DNA from 3 places in the Streptosporangium sp. H13245 genome. Region 3 is predicted to be linked to each of the others. Evidence: riboswitches for the same ligand, from Rfam matches in the RefSeq annotation. Region 3 holds a riboswitch; each other region holds the start of a gene.
What was found. A riboswitch is a leader RNA that binds a small molecule or an ion and turns the genes downstream of it on or off. The one in region 3 is predicted to bind cobalamin.

Region 1 (5,129 bases), on a different contig from region 3:
CGAGGCGGACGACGACCGCGTTTGACCCTGTTCCCGGAACACGGTTTCTCCTTGGGGGCACGTCGAGACAGTCCTCGGCCTTCGTGGTCCATGCTCACGGCCGCGATGGCCTGAGCCACCCGTACCCCGCCCCTCCCTCGAAAGGCAGGACCGATGGCCGAGCACCCCGGAGAACCCGTGACCGGCGACAGGACCGAGGCCGAACCGCTCGGGGCACCGACCCTGGCGGAGGATCTCCTGCTGCTTTTGTTCCAGCCGGACGCCGGGTCGCGGGGCACCGGGATCATCGCGGGCGAGAACACGCTCTTCTACATCCTCGCGGGAGCGGTGCTCGCCGATCTCGGGCTCGGCGGGCATGTGCGTACCGTTCCCGGCCGGGGCGGATCGACGCGGGTGGAGGCCGTCGCGGACCACCCGCCGTCGGACGGCATCCTGCGATCCGCGTGGGACTACCTCGCGGAAAAACCCCGGGGTGTCCAGACGGCGCTCGCCGCGATCGGGCCGACCCTGCGGGGCCCGCTGCTCGACCGGCTCGTCGAACGCGGCGACATCCGGCGCGCGAGCCGCAGGACGCTCGGCCTGTTCGACACGAAGGTCCTTGAGGACGGCGGAACCGGTCGCCGGGCACGCCTCCTCTCCGACGTACGGGACGTCCTCGTCGACGGCGCGGAACCCCGGCGCCGGGTCGCCGCCCTCGGGGCGCTGCTCTCGGGAAGCGGGACCCTGCCCCAGTTCCATCGCGAGATCCCCTGGACCTCTCCGGTGATCACCCGCGCCAAGCAGCTTGAGCAGGGCAACTGGGGAGCCGGGGCCGCCGCAGAGGCGGTCGCGCGCACCGTCACCGCGACCATCGTCGGCAACGTCATCGTCGCGGCGGCCGTCCTCCCGAGTGGTGACTGATGGGCACCTACGCGGTGACGGGTTCGGCGTCGGGGATGGGCGCCGCGGTGGCCGAGCGGCTGCGCGCCGCCGGGCATTCCGTGATCGGCGTGGATCTGCGTGACGTCGACGTCGTCGCCGACCTCGCGACCCCCGAAGGCCGCTCGGCGGCGGCCGCCGGGATACTCGACCGGTCCGGTGGCGTACTCGACGGCGCGGTCGCCGCCGCCGGGATCGGGCCCCTGCCCGGCCCCGGCCGCGTACGGAGGATCGCGCAGACCAACTACCTGGGCTCGGTCGAGCCGCTGACCGCCCTGCGGCCCGCGCTCGCGGCGAGCGGCGACGCCCGTGCCGTGGTGTTCGGCAGCAACTCGCCGACCGTCATGCCCGCGGTGCCCCGGCACGTGTTCCGCGCCATCCGCGCGGGCAACATCGACCGGGCGGTGCGAAGGGCGCGGATGTACGGGCGGGCCGCCCCCAACTTCGCCTACGCGGCGTCGAAGCTCGCGGTGACCGACTGGGCGCGGCGGGCGGCGGTGACCCCGGCGTGGGCCGGGGCCGGGATCAGGCTCAACGTGATCGCCCCGGGACCGGTGAAGACTCCTATCCTCGACGAGGAACTGGCGGACCCGCTCGCGGCCAGGGCGTTCCACTCGTTTCCCAACCCGGTCGGCGAGGTGGGCGACCCCGGGCACCTCGCCGACTGGGTGATCATGATGCTCTCGCCCGCGGCGGCGTTCATGAGCGGCAGCGTCATCGTCGTCGACGGCGGTGCCGAGGCGTGGTTCCGGGCCGGTGACTGGCCCCGGCCCGTCGCCCTCCGGCGGCTCCCCCGCTACCTGTGGCGCTGGCGAGCCTTCTCCCGGTTTTCGTCCGACCCGTCCGAACCGGTGTGACGGCTGCGGCGACCGGACAGCCCCTGCGTGCCGCTCTTCGTCGTGGCTCACGCGGGTTCTCCGGCCTGCCGCAGGGTCAGCGCCCACTGCTCGCGGCGGGTGTCGGGGTCGATGAGGGCGCAGTCGCCGCATTTGCCGCCTTCGGGCAGGCGGTAGTACAGGCAGCAGCTGCGCCGGACGAAGAACGGTTGTCCGGGGGCGGGTTCGACCAGGTCGCCGCTGCCCCGGAGGACTCCCGTGGTGAGCAGTTCGCGGCCGAGCGCGACGGCTCGCGCGGTGAGTTCGGGGCGTTGGCGGGCGACGGTCCGGATGGTTCCGGCCAGGGCGGAGGCGGCGTTGCCCCACAGCAGGCCGGGGGCGATCTTCACGATCTCCTGTACGGTCCGCGCGAGCGGCTCCAGCAGCTCGGTCAGGACGGTGCGGTGCAGCGGTTCGGCGATCCGGGCGGGGTCGAGGACCTGCCAGCCGGTCGGGCGTTCGGCCCGCAGTGGCAGCGGCCCGCTGGGCGCCGCCCGCCAGTGGACGCGGGCGGGGTCCAGGTCCAGGAGCAGGTCGTGCGTCACCGCCGCGCCGATGACCGGTGACCACAGCCGGGCCGCCAGGCCCTGGAACAGGATGGAGGCCGCGATCCGAAGCTCGTCGGTTCCCAGGCGTCCGGCGACGTCGGTGATCCGCTCCCGCAGGGGTCCGGGGCCGGTCAGCAGGTCGGTGAGCGGCCGCCAGCCCTCCTCGGCGGGGCCGATCCCGAGGTCGAAGTAGCCGCTGATCGTGGAGACGTCGGCGACCGCCGCCGACACCGCCGACGGTGCGGCGGGCGGCAGTCCGGGCCGGGGTCCAGGCATGGCGAGCACCGTTCCTCTCTTGGGGAGATCCGCCCCAACTTCCGCGAGGTGGCGACCGCGTGAGTCTCCTGGCTCTCGGGTCAACGCTCCTCCCGGCCTTCCCACCCGTTGTCCCGGGCAGTGGCTTCGTCGGGGTTCGCTCGCCGATCACAGTGGCGGGACCGCGCCGGATTCACACCGGCTTCCTCGTTCCGCGCTCGCCTACGCCGACCATGCTCGCACACCACCCATCAACGACAAAGCGCGCACCACCCGGTGCGCTTCCCGCGTTCGAAGGGGTGACCCGGCCGTGTGGCCGGGCCACCCCTTCGGGGCGTACGGACGTCAGGCGGCCCGTACGGCGGGCGCCGGGGCGGCGGCCTCGTGGGCGCTACGGGCCTTGCCGGTCTCGCGGAGGGTCAGCAGGCCGGTGACCGCGACCAGCGCCGAGGTCAGGCCGTGGATACCGAACGCGGCGGCCGTGGAGCCCTGGTGGGCCAGTACGTTGACCATGTCGCCGAGCGGGGTGACGGCCTCCACCAGCAGGACCCAGCCCAGGGCCCGGCGGTGGCCCGTCAGCAGCAGGACGCCTATGACCAGGCCCGACACGATGTCGCGGATGCCCTTCAGTACCAGGAAGCCGTCGCCGTCGCCGGAGGGCCAGCTCGGCAGGCCGAAGTCCGGGGCGGACGTCTCGGGGGTCAGGACGTAGGACACCCCGATGTAGAGGATGAACAGGGCACCGGCGGTGGCCAGGGCGGTGTTGACGTTCTTCAGCGACATGATTCTCCTTGTGACGTTCAGAGCGGGGCGGGGCGGGGTTCAGCCGCGGACGCGGCGGATGCGGCGGGCGTAGCGGGGGCGGCCGATGACGTGCCAGATGACGCGGACCGGGGCGGGGAGGCCCCTGAGGACGACGGCGCGCTCGGCCGGGTTCGCGTCTTCCAGGACGGCGCCGAAGAGCGTGAGCAGGGTGAGCTTGGGGGTGTTGTGCACCAGGTGGTCGCCCAGGGAGGCCCACTCCCGCTCGGTGAGGTGCTCGGCCGCGAGCGGGAGCAGGGTGGCCTCCTCGTCGTCGAGGTGTTCCAGCAGGACCGCGCGGTGCTCGACGAGGGCGGCCACGAGGATGTCGCGTTCGTCGGCGCCCGCGGTGGCCTCCCAGGCGGGGACCACGGCGTCCAGCCTGGCCAGGGTGGCCGCGACGCGTTCGTGCTGGGCCTCCATGCGCAGGACGATGTCGGCCTTCAGGTCCACCCGGGAGAGAAGCGGCGGCCACAGCAGCTCGTCCTCGCCCTCGTGGTGGTTGTGCAGGCCCAGCCGGTAGTCGCGGAAGTGACCGGAGATCACTTTGGCGCGGGCGGTGTCGCCCGGGGTGACGGCCGCGACGAGCTCCACCAGCAGCCGTGACTCACGCCGGAAGACGCGGTGGACGATCTCCATCTCCTGGGTGTTGACGCTCATCTGTTCCCGCCCTTCATCGGTTGTGACGTGTTCAGGCTGCTCCCGGGTATTTGGAGGGGGTTTGGAAGTGGTTTGGAGCGGGCCACGTACGATGTGCGGATCATGGGTTTCATTCGGGTGCTGGGCTCGTTCGCGATCGAGGTGAACGGTGAGGCCGTCCACCTCGGCGGGCCGCGACAGCGAGGCGTGCTGGCGTTGCTGGTGGCGGCGCGCGGGCAGGTCGTGCCGGTCGACCGGATGATCGAGGACCTGTGGCGCGGGGAGCCGCCCGCGCGGGCGCTGATGTCCCTGCAGGTGTACGTGTCCAACCTGCGGCGGCTGCTGGAGCCGGGGCGCCCGCCGCGCACGCCGGCCCGGCTGCTGGTGAGCGCGTCGCCCGGCTACGCGCTGCGGCTGCCGCCGGAGTCGGTGGACGCGTGGCGGTTCGAGGACCTGCTCGGCCAGGCCCGTACGGCCACCGACCCGCGCGCCGCACGGGCACGGCTCGCCGAGGCGCTGGGGCTGTGGCGGGGACCGGCGTTCGCCGAGGTCGCCGACGAACCGTGGGCCGCCACCGAGACGGCCCGGCTGAACGAGCTGCGCCTGGTCGCCACCGAGCTGCACGTCGCGGCGGGCCTGCGATCCGGCGACCCCGCCTCGGTGGTTCCCGAGGCCGGGCGGCTCACCCGCGACGAGCCCCTCCGCGAGGAGGGCTGGCGGCTGCACGCCCTGGCGCTGTGGAGCAGTGGCCGCCAGGCCGACGCGCTGGCGACGCTCCGCCGCGCCCGCGGCGTCTTCGCCGAGGAGCTCGGGCTCGACCCCGGCCCGGAGCTGACGGCGTTGGAGGAGGCGATCCTCACCCGGCGTACGGACGTCCTGCGCGCGGCCGTACCCCCGCCTCCGCAGACCGCCCCGCCACCACAGACCGACCCACCGCCGCGGACGGCCCCTCTCCGGGAGACGGCTTCGTTCGTCGGACGCGAGGCGGAGCTGTCGGCACTGGTCACGGCCGCCGCCGAGGCCACCGCCGACGGGACCCGCGTCGCCCTTGTCACCGGCGAGGCCGGGCTCGGCAAGTCGACGCTCCTGGAAC
Region 2 (5,129 bases), on a different contig from region 3:
GGTTGATCAGGTGGCGCTCCTCGGGCGTCATCCTCGCCAGGTCCGCCAGGTCGGAGGTGAGGTCCACCTCCTCGACGGTCCAGGTGTTGCGGATCGCGGCCCGGTAGCGCTCGTAGAACTCGGGGTAGCGCATCGGCCGCAGGGTGAGATCCATGCCGGGATCGAGCAACATCGGGATACTGCCTTTCTCAAAGCTTTCGAAAAACCCTGCGAAGGAACCGGGACGGCTACTGGCAGGCGTCGCAGTACTCGGGGTTCTCCAGGGAGCAGGCGACGGCCTCGGGGTCGAGGGCGGCCCGCTCCACCGGCGCCGCCACGGTGGCCTGCGCGATCCGGGTCGCCGGGCGCGAGCGCAGGTAGTAGGTGGTCTTGAGGCCCGACTTCCATGCGTAGGCGTACATCGAGGAGAGCTTGCCGATGGTCGGCGTGGCCATGAAGAGGTTCAGCGACTGCGACTGGTCGATGTACGGGGTGCGCGCGGCGGCCAGGTCGATCAGCGCCTTCTGCGGAAGCTCCCAGGCGGTCCGGTAGAGCGCCTTCAGGTCGGCGGGGATCTCCGGGATGTCCTGGACGGAGCCGTCGGCGCGCTTGATCGCGTCGCGGATCAGCGGGGTCCACAGCCCACGGGCCTGGAGGTCGCGGACGAGATAGCGGTTGACCTGGAGAAACTCCCCTGAGAGGGTCTCGCGCTTGAAGACGTTGGAGACCTGCGGCTCGATGCACTCGTAGCAGCCCGCGATGGAGGCGATCGTGGCCGTCGGCGCGATCGCGATCATCAGCGAGTTGCGCAGGCCGGTCGCCGCGACCCGCTCCCTGATCTCCGCCCACTCCGCAGACCCCGCCGCCCCGTAGTGGTCGGGGTGCAGCACCCCGGCGGCGGCCCTCGTGTCCTCGTACGAGGGATGGCGGCCCCGCTCCACGGCCAGGTCGGAGGAGGTCCGGTAGGCGGCGAGCGCGATCTCCTCGGAGATCCTGGTGGACAGCTCCAGGGCGCGCGGCGAGTCGAACGGCAGCCGCAGCGTGAACAGCACGTCGGCCAGGCCCATCACGCCGAGCCCGATCGGGCGCCACTTCCGGTTGGCCGCCTCCGCCTCGGGGGTCGGGTAGAAGCCCAGGTCGATGGTGCGGTCGAGGAAGCGCACGGCGGTACGGACGGTCGCGCGCAACCGGGCCCAGTCGACGGTCTCCCCCGCGAGCGTAGAAAGGTGGGCGGCGAGGTTGATCGAGCCGAGGTTGCAGACGGCGGTCTCCGCGTCGCCGGTGACCTCAAGGATCTCGGTGCAGAGGTTCGACAGGTGGATGACGTTCTCCGGCCTGGCCGTCTGGTTGGAGGTCCGGTTGGCCGCGTCCTTGAAGGTCATCCAGCCGTTGCCGGTCTGGGCGAGCGTGCGCATCATCCGCCCGTACAGGGTGCGGGCGGGGATCTGCCCGGTGAAGCGGCCCTCGGCCTCGGCGGCCCGGTAGGCGTCGTCGAACGCGGAGCCGTACAGGTCGGTGAGGTGCGGGACCTCCTTGGGGTCGAACAGCGACCAGACGCCGTCGGCCTCGACCCGGCGCATGAACTCGTCGGGGATCCAGTTGGCCAGGTTCAGGTTGTGCGTGCGGCGGGCCTCCTCGCCGGTGTTGTCGCGCAGCTCCAGGAACTCCTCGACGTCGGCGTGCCAGGGCTCCAGGTAGACGCAGGCCGCGCCCTTGCGGCGGCCTCCCTGGTTGACCGCGGCGACGCTGGAGTCGAGCGTGCGCAGCCAGGGCACGATGCCGTTGGAGTGGCCGTTGGTGCCCCGGATCAGCGAGCCCCGCGAGCGGACCCTGGTCCAGGCGATCCCGATGCCCCCCGCGTACTTCGACAGCCGCGCGACCTGCCCGTAGCGCTCGTAGATGGACTCCAGCTCGTCGCGGGGCGAGTCGAGCAGGAAGCACGAGGAGAGCTGGGGCCTGCGGGAACCGGAGTTGAACAGCGTGGGCGAGCTGGGCAGGTAGGACAGGGTGGCCATGAGCGCGTACAGCTCGGCGGCCTCCTCGACGGTCTCGGACAGGCCGCAGGCCACCCGGAGGAAGAAGTGCTGCGGGCGCTCCAGGACCTTGCGGGTCCGCGGGTGGCGCAGCAGGTAGCGGTCGTAGACGGTACGCAGCCCGAAGTACTCGAACCTGGCGTCGGCCTCCGGATCGACCAGCGCGTCCAGGACTCCGGCGTGGGCGGCCACGAACTCCGCGAGCCCGTCCTGGACCAGCCCCGCCTCGTGGGTCGCGGCGACGGACTCGGAGAACCGGCGGACACCGTGCTCGGCGGCCTCGTCGGCGATCAGCTCGGCCAGCATCGCGGCGGCGAGCCTGGAGTTCTCGGGATCGGTGATCACCCTGGCGGCGGCCTCGTCGATGGCCAGCCTGCGCCCATCCGCCACACTTCCGGCGTTCCCGGCGTTCCCTGCGTTTCCGGTGTTCCCTGCGTTTCCGGTGTTCCCGGCTTTCCCCGCGCTCCCGACGACACCGTTCCCCGTCGCGGTCGCCACCGCGCTCCCGACGACACCGTTGTCCATCGCGGCCGTCACCGCGTTCCCGGCACTCCCCGCGCTTTCCGCGCTCCCGACGACACCCTTGTCCATCGCGGTCGCCGCCGTGCTCCCCGTCGCGGTCTCCGCCAATGCCTGTGTCACGTAGTGCCCCTCGCTCGATCGGACTTCCCCGTACGGCTCCGCCGGATGGGCACGCGTCCGCGAGCGATCCCGGGCACGCCGGATCGCCTCGTTCCGCGGGCCCTCCCACGAGGCCCTGGACAATCACGTCACCGGCAGGTCTTCGGACTCACGGGCGCACTACACACGCCTACCGGCCGTCGCTTCCCAGGCATGGTTCGCCCAGTGCTCAATGACGGCTTTCGTTCCCGCTCACCGCTGCGGGGCAGTCCCGGAGTCTCACCGGGTTCCCTCTTGCCTCGCCCCTCGCGGGGCGAACCAGCAACGAGCAGGATCCTACATCTAGGGGCGCCTGACGCAACTACCCCAACAGGTTGTGGCGGAGGACTTCAACAGCCCGAGCTCGTGCAGCACACCGCGAGTACGGGCCGTCTCGGTGAAGAGCCACTGGCGGAACTCGTCGCCGCTGAGATAGACCCGGCTCCATCCGTGGGACGCGCACAGGGAACGCCAGCGCGGCGCGGCGTCGATCCTGTCACACAGGGCGATCGCGGCGTCCCGGTCCCCCGGGCTCATGTCCTTGGGGCCCAGCAGGCCGCACCAGTCGCTGTACTCCAGGCGGACGTCGACCTCCATGAGCGTCGGCGCGTCGATCCCGTCGATCCGGGTGCCGGAGGAGACCACCAGGGGCCGCAGACGGCCCGCGACGATCTCGGACCGCAGGGCGCGCGCCGATCCCAGCAGGGCCGCCACCCCTCCGGCCTGGAGCGCCTCGGCGGCGTCCTCGGGGGCGAGGTATCCGGCGTACTCCAGCAGCCGGGTGTCCACCCCGAGGCATTTGCCGATCATGCCGTAGAGCACGTGGTCGGAGCCGCCCTCCAACCGGCCGCCGACCGTCAGCCCCGCCGGGTTCCGGCGCAGCCGCGCGACGAACTCCTCGAAGGTGCGCAGGCTGGAGCCGGAGGGGACGACCAGGACCGCCCAGTCGCCGACCAGGCGGGCGAGGGGGGTGGAGGCGTTCACCACGGGGACGGTGTTGGCGATCTCCGCGGCGGCCACCATCGGCATCGCGGTGACGAGCAGCCTGCCCTCGCGGGCGAAGGGGCCCTGGAAGACGCCGAACGCGTCGCGCGGGGCGGATCCCAGGGCCCCCGTCCGCTCGACGGCCATAGCGGTACGCGCCAGCCCCGACTGGACCAGAACGGTCGCCAGCCTGCCCGCGATCCCGTCCCAGCCGTGGCCGTCGGCGCTCGGTTCGAGGACGGACAGGCGCTTCACCGCCGGATCGGCGCCGCCGGTCGCGTCGCACCCCGCGGCGACCACGGCCCCCGCCGCCAGTGCGAAAAACCCCCTACGGCGCATAAGCGCCCCTTCCCCCAAGAACCCCCCATACTTGAGGTTACTGCTTCATCACCTTCTGTGATGAAGTGGGGTATGCCGGAACTCCCGCCCGTACCCGGACATGAGCCAGGAAGTCACTCCACCGTGACGCTCTTGGCGAGGTTCCTGGGCTTGTCGACGTCCCGTCCCAGCGCCACGGCGGCATGGTAGGCGAAGAGCTGGAGCGGGATCGAGAGCAGGATCGGGTCCAGCTCGGTCTCGTTCCTGGGCACCACGACGCAGTCGTCGGCCAGCTTGGGATCGGCCGCGCGGTGGCCCACCATGAGCACCCGGCCGCCCCTGGCGCGGATCTCGCCCAGCGTGGTGAGGTTCTTGTCCAGCAGCTCGTCGTCGGGGACGATCGCCACCGTCGGCATGTCCGGGCCGATCAGCGCCAGCGGCCCGTGCTTGAGCTCGCTGGCCGGGTACGCCTCGGCGTGCACGTACGAGATCTCCTTGAGCTTCTGCGCACCCTCGCGGGCCACCGGGTAGCCCCTGACCCGGCCCACGAACATCATGCTCGGCGACTCGGCGTACTTACCGGCCAGCTCCTTGATCTGCGGCTCCAGCGCCAGGATCTCCTTGATCTGGTCCGGCAGCCTCCGCAGGCCGTCGCAGATCCTGCGGCCGTCGGCGGGAGACAGGTCACGCACCCGGCCCAGGTGCAGCGCGAGCAGCGCGAAGGCCACGGCGGTCGAGGTGAACGCCTTGGTGCTCGCCACCGACACCTCGGGACCCGCGTGCAGGTAGACGCCGCCGTCGCACTCGCGGGCGATCGCGCTGCCCACGGTGTTGACGATGCCGAGCACCCTGCCGCCCTTGCGCTTGAGCTCCTGGACGGCGGCGAGGGTGTCGTAGGTCTCCCCCGACTGGCTGATCGCCACGTAGAGGGTGTCGGCCTCCACCACCGGGCTGCGGTAGCGGAACTCGCTGGCCGGCTCCGCGTCGGCCGGGATGCGCGCCAGCTCCTCGATGAGCTGCGCGCCGATCTGGCCCGAGTAGTACGCGGAACCGCAGCCGATGATCTTCACCCGGCGGAACGAACGGGTCTCCCGCGCGTCCATGTTGAGACCGCCCAGGTGGGCGATGTGGAAGCGGTCGTCCAGCCGCCCGCGC
Region 3 (5,129 bases):
TAGTAACCGCCGCCGGAGTCGACGAACCGCCACTGCTGCCAGGCGCCGTCGTTGCGGGACCACTGGACGATGGGGGCGCCGTCGCCGGTGGCGAGGTCGAGGACGTCGACGGCCTTGCCGCTGTGCCGGTTCACCAGGAGATACCAGGCGCCGGTGTCGATCGTCGCGGCGGCGGCCGGGGCGGCGGCCACCAGCGACTGGCACAGCGCGAGCAGCATCGCGACGGCTGCCGCGAGAGCCGCGCCGGTATGACGGCGCGCGCGTCGCGGGGGAGGGCTTGCGAGTCTGTTCACGGGGGGAGTGCCTCTCGTTACGTACGGTGGGACCACGAACGCGCGACGGATGCCGTTAGCGCTAACATTTCCGCCGGATGTCTGGCGCTTCACAGGTACGAAGGCAGATGTGTGCCAAGTGTTGGCACCGGCGTCGCGACCGTCAAGAAGCGTGCGCGGTTCCCGGAGGCCCCGGCGTACGACCGGCGTCCCGCGCGCCCGTCCCGGTCATCGCCGCCCGGCGACCGGCCCGCGCGTCACCTGCGCCTCCCCGACGCCTTCCCTGCGCCTTCCCGGAGACCGGAGCCGTCCACGGCGGCGCCTCCCCGGCTCGCGGGGAAACCCCGGGAGCTGAAAGTTTCAGCACCGCGACGGTACGCCCGCCGTCGCGGCCACATCCGCACGGTCATGCCACGGGCGCGCCGGTGGCATCGTCGGGGAGCGGGTGCTCGCGTGAACCCAGGTCGCGCTTCGGCCGTAGGACCTCGATCCTGCCGTTCAGCCGTGCTCGCCCTCCGGGATGCCGTCCGAGGAGATGGCGCCCTCCTCCGGGGTGCTTGTCAGGTAGGCGTGCTGGTGGCCGTTGCCCGCGTCGACGTTGAGCTGGTCGAGCTGGGTGGCCGCGACGGACCACAGCGCGACGGCGGTCGAGCGCTGGCGCGCGGCGAGGTCGAGGAAGGTCTGCCGGGTGTCCTCGGGAAGCCGCAGCCCGGCCGCGTACGTGTCGATCGCCGTGGCCAGGGCGGTCACCGCGCCGCGGAGCCCGCCGCGCGCCACGTTGGTCGCGGTCGATCCCGAGGGGGTGGGCGCGTGCTTTTCCGCGGTCTCGCGGAGGACCCGCTGCCAGTCGGTGACCTGCTCCGGTTTCGCGGGCTGCGCGTCGGCGGTCCTGTCCTGGGGGAGTGCCTGGGCGAGTGCGGACAGGACCTTGTTCAGGTCGTCGGCACTCGTGCGCGCCAGGGTGGTCAGCTCGCGGATCTGCTGGACGTCCCGTTTCGCCTCCGCCTCCCGCATGTCGGCGATGGCGACCTGGGTGGCGTCGGGGCTGCCCACGGCGTGGCCGATCACGGCTCCGAGCGATCCCGCTATCAGGGTGGCGGCGAGGACGGCGACGGTGTAGCCGACCCGGTTCGACCGGCGGGCGCCGGGCTGGGGTCGGGCCGATACCGGTCTGCCCGTCTTCTGAACCACTGACGACTCCTCTTTGTCCCGAGACCCCGGCGAACGGCTGACGCCGAGGCTACTGTTCCCGGCGATCTCCGTCCATCTTTCGCCGCTTGATCGAGGATTTTCCCAGAAAAGACCCATTTAGCACACCATCACCGCATGTACGGAATGAGGAACGCGCGGCCGGATCCGGCTCGGTCGCGCCTCATCTGAGGAATCTACATTGTAAAGGCGTCTGGTCGACCTCAAGATCATTTTTGGGGGGCTCGCCGCCCACGGACAAAGCGCACCGACGGAGGAAGGGCGCCTGTCACCCCGTCACGGTTCCGAGCCGAGGGCCGAGGCTGTCCGCTTTGTCGTTGATGGGTGGTGTGCGAGCATGGTCGACGTAGGCGAGCGCGGAACGAGGAAGCCGGTGTGAATCCGGTGCGGTCCCGCCACTGTGATCGGCGAGCGAATCCCGACGAAGCCACTGCCCGGGACAACGGGTGGGAAGGCCGGGAGGAGCGTTGACCCGAGAGCCAGGAGACTCACGCGGTCGCCACCTCGCGGAAGTTGGGGCGGATCTCCCCAGGAGAGGAACGGTGCTCGTCATGCCTGGACCCCGGTCTCCCGGCCCTGGACGTGTCCGGTGACCCCGCCTCCCGGCCGTCGCCGGGGAACGGCACCCGCGTCCCGCCCTCAGGAGAGCGCGTACGGGCATGCGGCGGAACGAAGGAGCCACACCGGCATTCCGCACGTGCGGGCGCTGCCCCCGGGGCTCGGCCCGCTGGACCGTACCGGAAAGGGCGTCGAGCACGCATGAGCAGGATCACTGTCTGTCGCGGCTGCTGTTGCGGCAGCAGCCGCAAGGTCCCCGGCCTCGACCACGACGAGCAGGTTCGCCGCCTTTCCCGGATCGCCGACGTCCGCCTCAGCGACTGCCTGGACGTGTGCGAGCAGGCCAACGTCATCGTCGTCCAGCCCACTCCCGCCGGGCGGGTGGCCGGTGGGCGGCCGGTCTGGCTGGGGCTGGTCAACCAGGACGAGGCCGTCGACGACATCGCCTCCTGGCTGCGCGCGGGTGGTCCCGGACTGTCCGAGGCGCCCGCCGTTCTCGGCCTGTACCAGATCACCCCACCGGCCCGGCGGAGGCCCGAACGTCCGTGAAGGTCTCCGCGCGCGAGGATGACGACGGTCGGGCGGGTTCCACGGCGCCGTTCCCGGCTCGGCCGTGTCGCCGTAGCCGTACCGAGCGGCCAGGTGTCCTCGGCGGGGTGTCCGAGCGGGGGTTCGGCGGAGTACCACCGGATGATCCGGTCACCGGCCCGCGATCACGGCGTGGGTGTCCCCGTCGTCGTCATCGGCCCGGTGGGGCGCAGTCGAGGATGACCTGTCCGAGCGCGGTGTCGTGGACGCCGACGAGGTCGAGCCCGGCTTCGGCGGCGATGGCGGCGTAGTCCTCGACGGTGCGCTCGCGACCGCCGCTGAGGACGAGCATGCGCAGGTTCATCTCGGCGAACATGGCCGGATCGTCGCCGGGACCGCCGTTCGACTCGATCATGACGACCCGTCCGTGCCGCCCGGCCGCGTCGGCGCACCGGCGCAGGATCAGCAGGGCGTCGTCGTCGCCCCAGTCGTGCACCACGCGTCTGAGCACGTAGGCGTCGCCTCCGGTGGGCAGCGGGTCGAAGAAGCTCTGGCCGACGAACTCGCACCGCGTGTCCAGCCCGCGTTCGGCCAGGTGGCGGCGTCCCCGCTCCACCGTGCCCGGCAGGTCCACGAGCGTGGCCCGGATGTCCGGGTTGGCGCGCAGCACTTCGGCGAGCAGGGCGCCGGTGCCGCCGCCGACGTCGACCACGTGCCGTACGCCGGACCAGTCGTACCCCTCGGCCGCGTCGGCGACGTAGTCGGGTCCGGAGGCCATCGTCGCGTCGAACGACGCGCTCATTCGCGGGTTCGCGGCGAGATGGTCCCAGAACGGGGCGCCGAAGACCGTCTCCCACGCCGGTCGCCCGGTGCGGGCCGTGTGGAGCAGGCCGGTGAACGCCAGGTCCATCTGCCCGCCGAAGCCGTCCAGGTCGAGCCGCGCCCGCATCCCGGCGGGGTGGCCGGAGGCGAGCAGCGCGGCGGGCTCGTTGGCCGCGAACCTGCCCGGCTCCCGTTCGGTGAAGATGCCGTGGCAGGCCAGGTGGCGCAGCAGCCGGTCCAGCGCGTCCGCGTCGGCGCCGGAGCGGCGTGCCAGCTCCTCGACGGGCACCGCGTCACCGGCCATCAGATCGGTGAGCCCCAGCGTGGCCGCGACCCGCACCGCCATCGGGGTGACCAGGTCCGTCGCGGGTGCCAGTATCTCCGATGCCGCCTCCCAGGCCGACGGCCGTCGGTGCTGCTCGTTGTGGTCGTTCTCGGCGGTGGTCATGTCACGGAACTCTCCTCGCGCGGGGCCGGGTGTCGCCTGTTCGAAAGCTACCGGGTGGCCGGTCCGCTCGGTCTTGGACAAATCGGCACTCGGGCGAACGGGTCAAGGGCGCAGCAGGTGGCCGGTCAGGTCGTACAGGCGCTGGGCGGCGGCCGGGTCGAGGGAGGGCAGGGAGGGGTCGAGCGGGCGGCGGCGGTCGTAGGCGAGCAGGCCGCCCCTGCCCGGCGGGTCGTCCATCAGCTCGATGATCGGCGCGATGGCCTTCTCGACCGGCTGGGCGGCGAGCCTGGCCAGTAGTTTGATGACGGTCTTGGTCGGTTGCCCGAGGTGGTCGGTGCCGCTGTCGGTGAAACCGGGGTGGTGCAGCAGGTAGCGGGTGCGGGCGTCGGGATGGTTGGCGGCGTACGCGACGCCCAGGAGGTCGGTGGCGCGTCCGCCCTGCAGCATGGCCTTGATGCCGCCGTAGCCCTGCCTGAGTGACAGGTCGTCCCAGTGGACGCGGCCCTTGGTGACGCCGACGCCGCAGACGTTCACGATCATCGGGTTCTCGCCGCGCTCCAGCAGGCCGGTCAGGCCGTGGGCGAGCAGGAAGCGGCTGACGTAGTACAGGGCGAAGGTGGCCTCGTAGCCGTCGGGAGTCTCCACCCGCCGCGGGAAGTGACGGATCGCGGTGGAGATCAGGCCGTCCAGCGTGTCGTGCCGCGCCGTGATCTCCCTGATCACTCGTGCGTTCTCCGCCACCGAGGTCAGGTCGGCCCGCAGGAAGGCGGCCCGTTCCGCGGCGCCCAGCCCGGCGGCCTCGTCGAGGAGGCGCCGCCCCCCGGCCGGGTCGCTGCCCACGACCGTCACCCGGTCGCCCCGGCGCAGGAAGTGCAGGGCGAGCCCCCGGCCCATGCCGCGTGTTCCGCCCGCCACGACATATGTCCCCATATTTCACCTCATAAGTCATCGAACGCTGACTTGAAGGAAGGTAGCACGACCCCCGCGTAGAATGTCAACGATCGATGACTAAGTGAGGGAGTCCGCGGTGCGGAAGAGGGACAGGGAGGCCACCCGGGCGCGACTGCTGGAGGCCGCCAGGCTGCGCTTCGCTCGCGAGGGCTACGACGCCACCAGCGTCCGCGACGTCGCCAGGGACTCCGGCGTCGACGCCACCCTCATCTTCCGTTACTTCGGGTCCAAGAAGCGGCTCTTCGACGAGGCCACCGCCGCCGACGACCTCCCCGCCGACCTGCTCGAAGGCCCCCCGGAGGAGCTGGTCGCCCGCATGGTGCGCACGGTCGTCGACCACG

Region 1: it holds a riboswitch for cobalamin, as region 3 does, so the genes downstream of both, ACW9TB_RS35460 ((2Fe-2S)-binding protein) here and ACW9TB_RS20440 (hypothetical protein) in region 3, are expected to answer to the same signal.
Region 2: it holds a riboswitch for cobalamin, as region 3 does, so the genes downstream of both, ACW9TB_RS13820 (ribonucleoside-diphosphate reductase subunit alpha) here and ACW9TB_RS20440 (hypothetical protein) in region 3, are expected to answer to the same signal.

What each region holds. Positions count from the first base shown of each region.
Region 1 covers NZ_JBSZKT010000045.1:31,257-36,385, forward strand. The annotation lists gene ACW9TB_RS35445 (helix-turn-helix domain-containing protein) at 1-25, shown strand, start outside; gene ACW9TB_RS35450 (GOLPH3/VPS74 family protein) at 154-900, shown strand; gene ACW9TB_RS35455 (SDR family oxidoreductase) at 900-1,775, shown strand; gene ACW9TB_RS35460 ((2Fe-2S)-binding protein) at 1,823-2,617, opposite strand; cobalamin riboswitch at 2,663-2,858, opposite strand; gene ACW9TB_RS35465 (DUF4267 domain-containing protein) at 2,942-3,379, opposite strand; gene ACW9TB_RS35470 (hemerythrin domain-containing protein) at 3,419-4,057, opposite strand; gene ACW9TB_RS35475 (BTAD domain-containing putative transcriptional regulator) at 4,160-5,129, shown strand, end outside.
Region 2 covers NZ_JBSZKT010000006.1:181,945-187,073, forward strand. The annotation lists gene ACW9TB_RS13815 (ribonucleotide-diphosphate reductase subunit beta) at 1-172, opposite strand, end outside; gene ACW9TB_RS13820 (ribonucleoside-diphosphate reductase subunit alpha) at 228-2,654, opposite strand; cobalamin riboswitch at 2,771-2,971, opposite strand; gene ACW9TB_RS13825 (Bug family tripartite tricarboxylate transporter substrate binding protein) at 2,976-3,995, opposite strand; gene glmS (glutamine--fructose-6-phosphate transaminase (isomerizing)) at 4,109-5,129, opposite strand, start outside.
Region 3 covers NZ_JBSZKT010000012.1:159,144-164,272, forward strand. The annotation lists gene ACW9TB_RS20430 (rhamnogalacturonan lyase family protein) at 1-293, opposite strand, end outside; gene ACW9TB_RS20435 (hypothetical protein) at 771-1,463, opposite strand; cobalamin riboswitch at 1,792-1,987, shown strand; gene ACW9TB_RS20440 (hypothetical protein) at 2,241-2,588, shown strand; gene ACW9TB_RS20445 (methyltransferase) at 2,779-3,837, opposite strand; gene ACW9TB_RS20450 (SDR family NAD(P)-dependent oxidoreductase) at 3,940-4,767, opposite strand; gene ACW9TB_RS20455 (TetR/AcrR family transcriptional regulator) at 4,865-5,129, shown strand, end outside.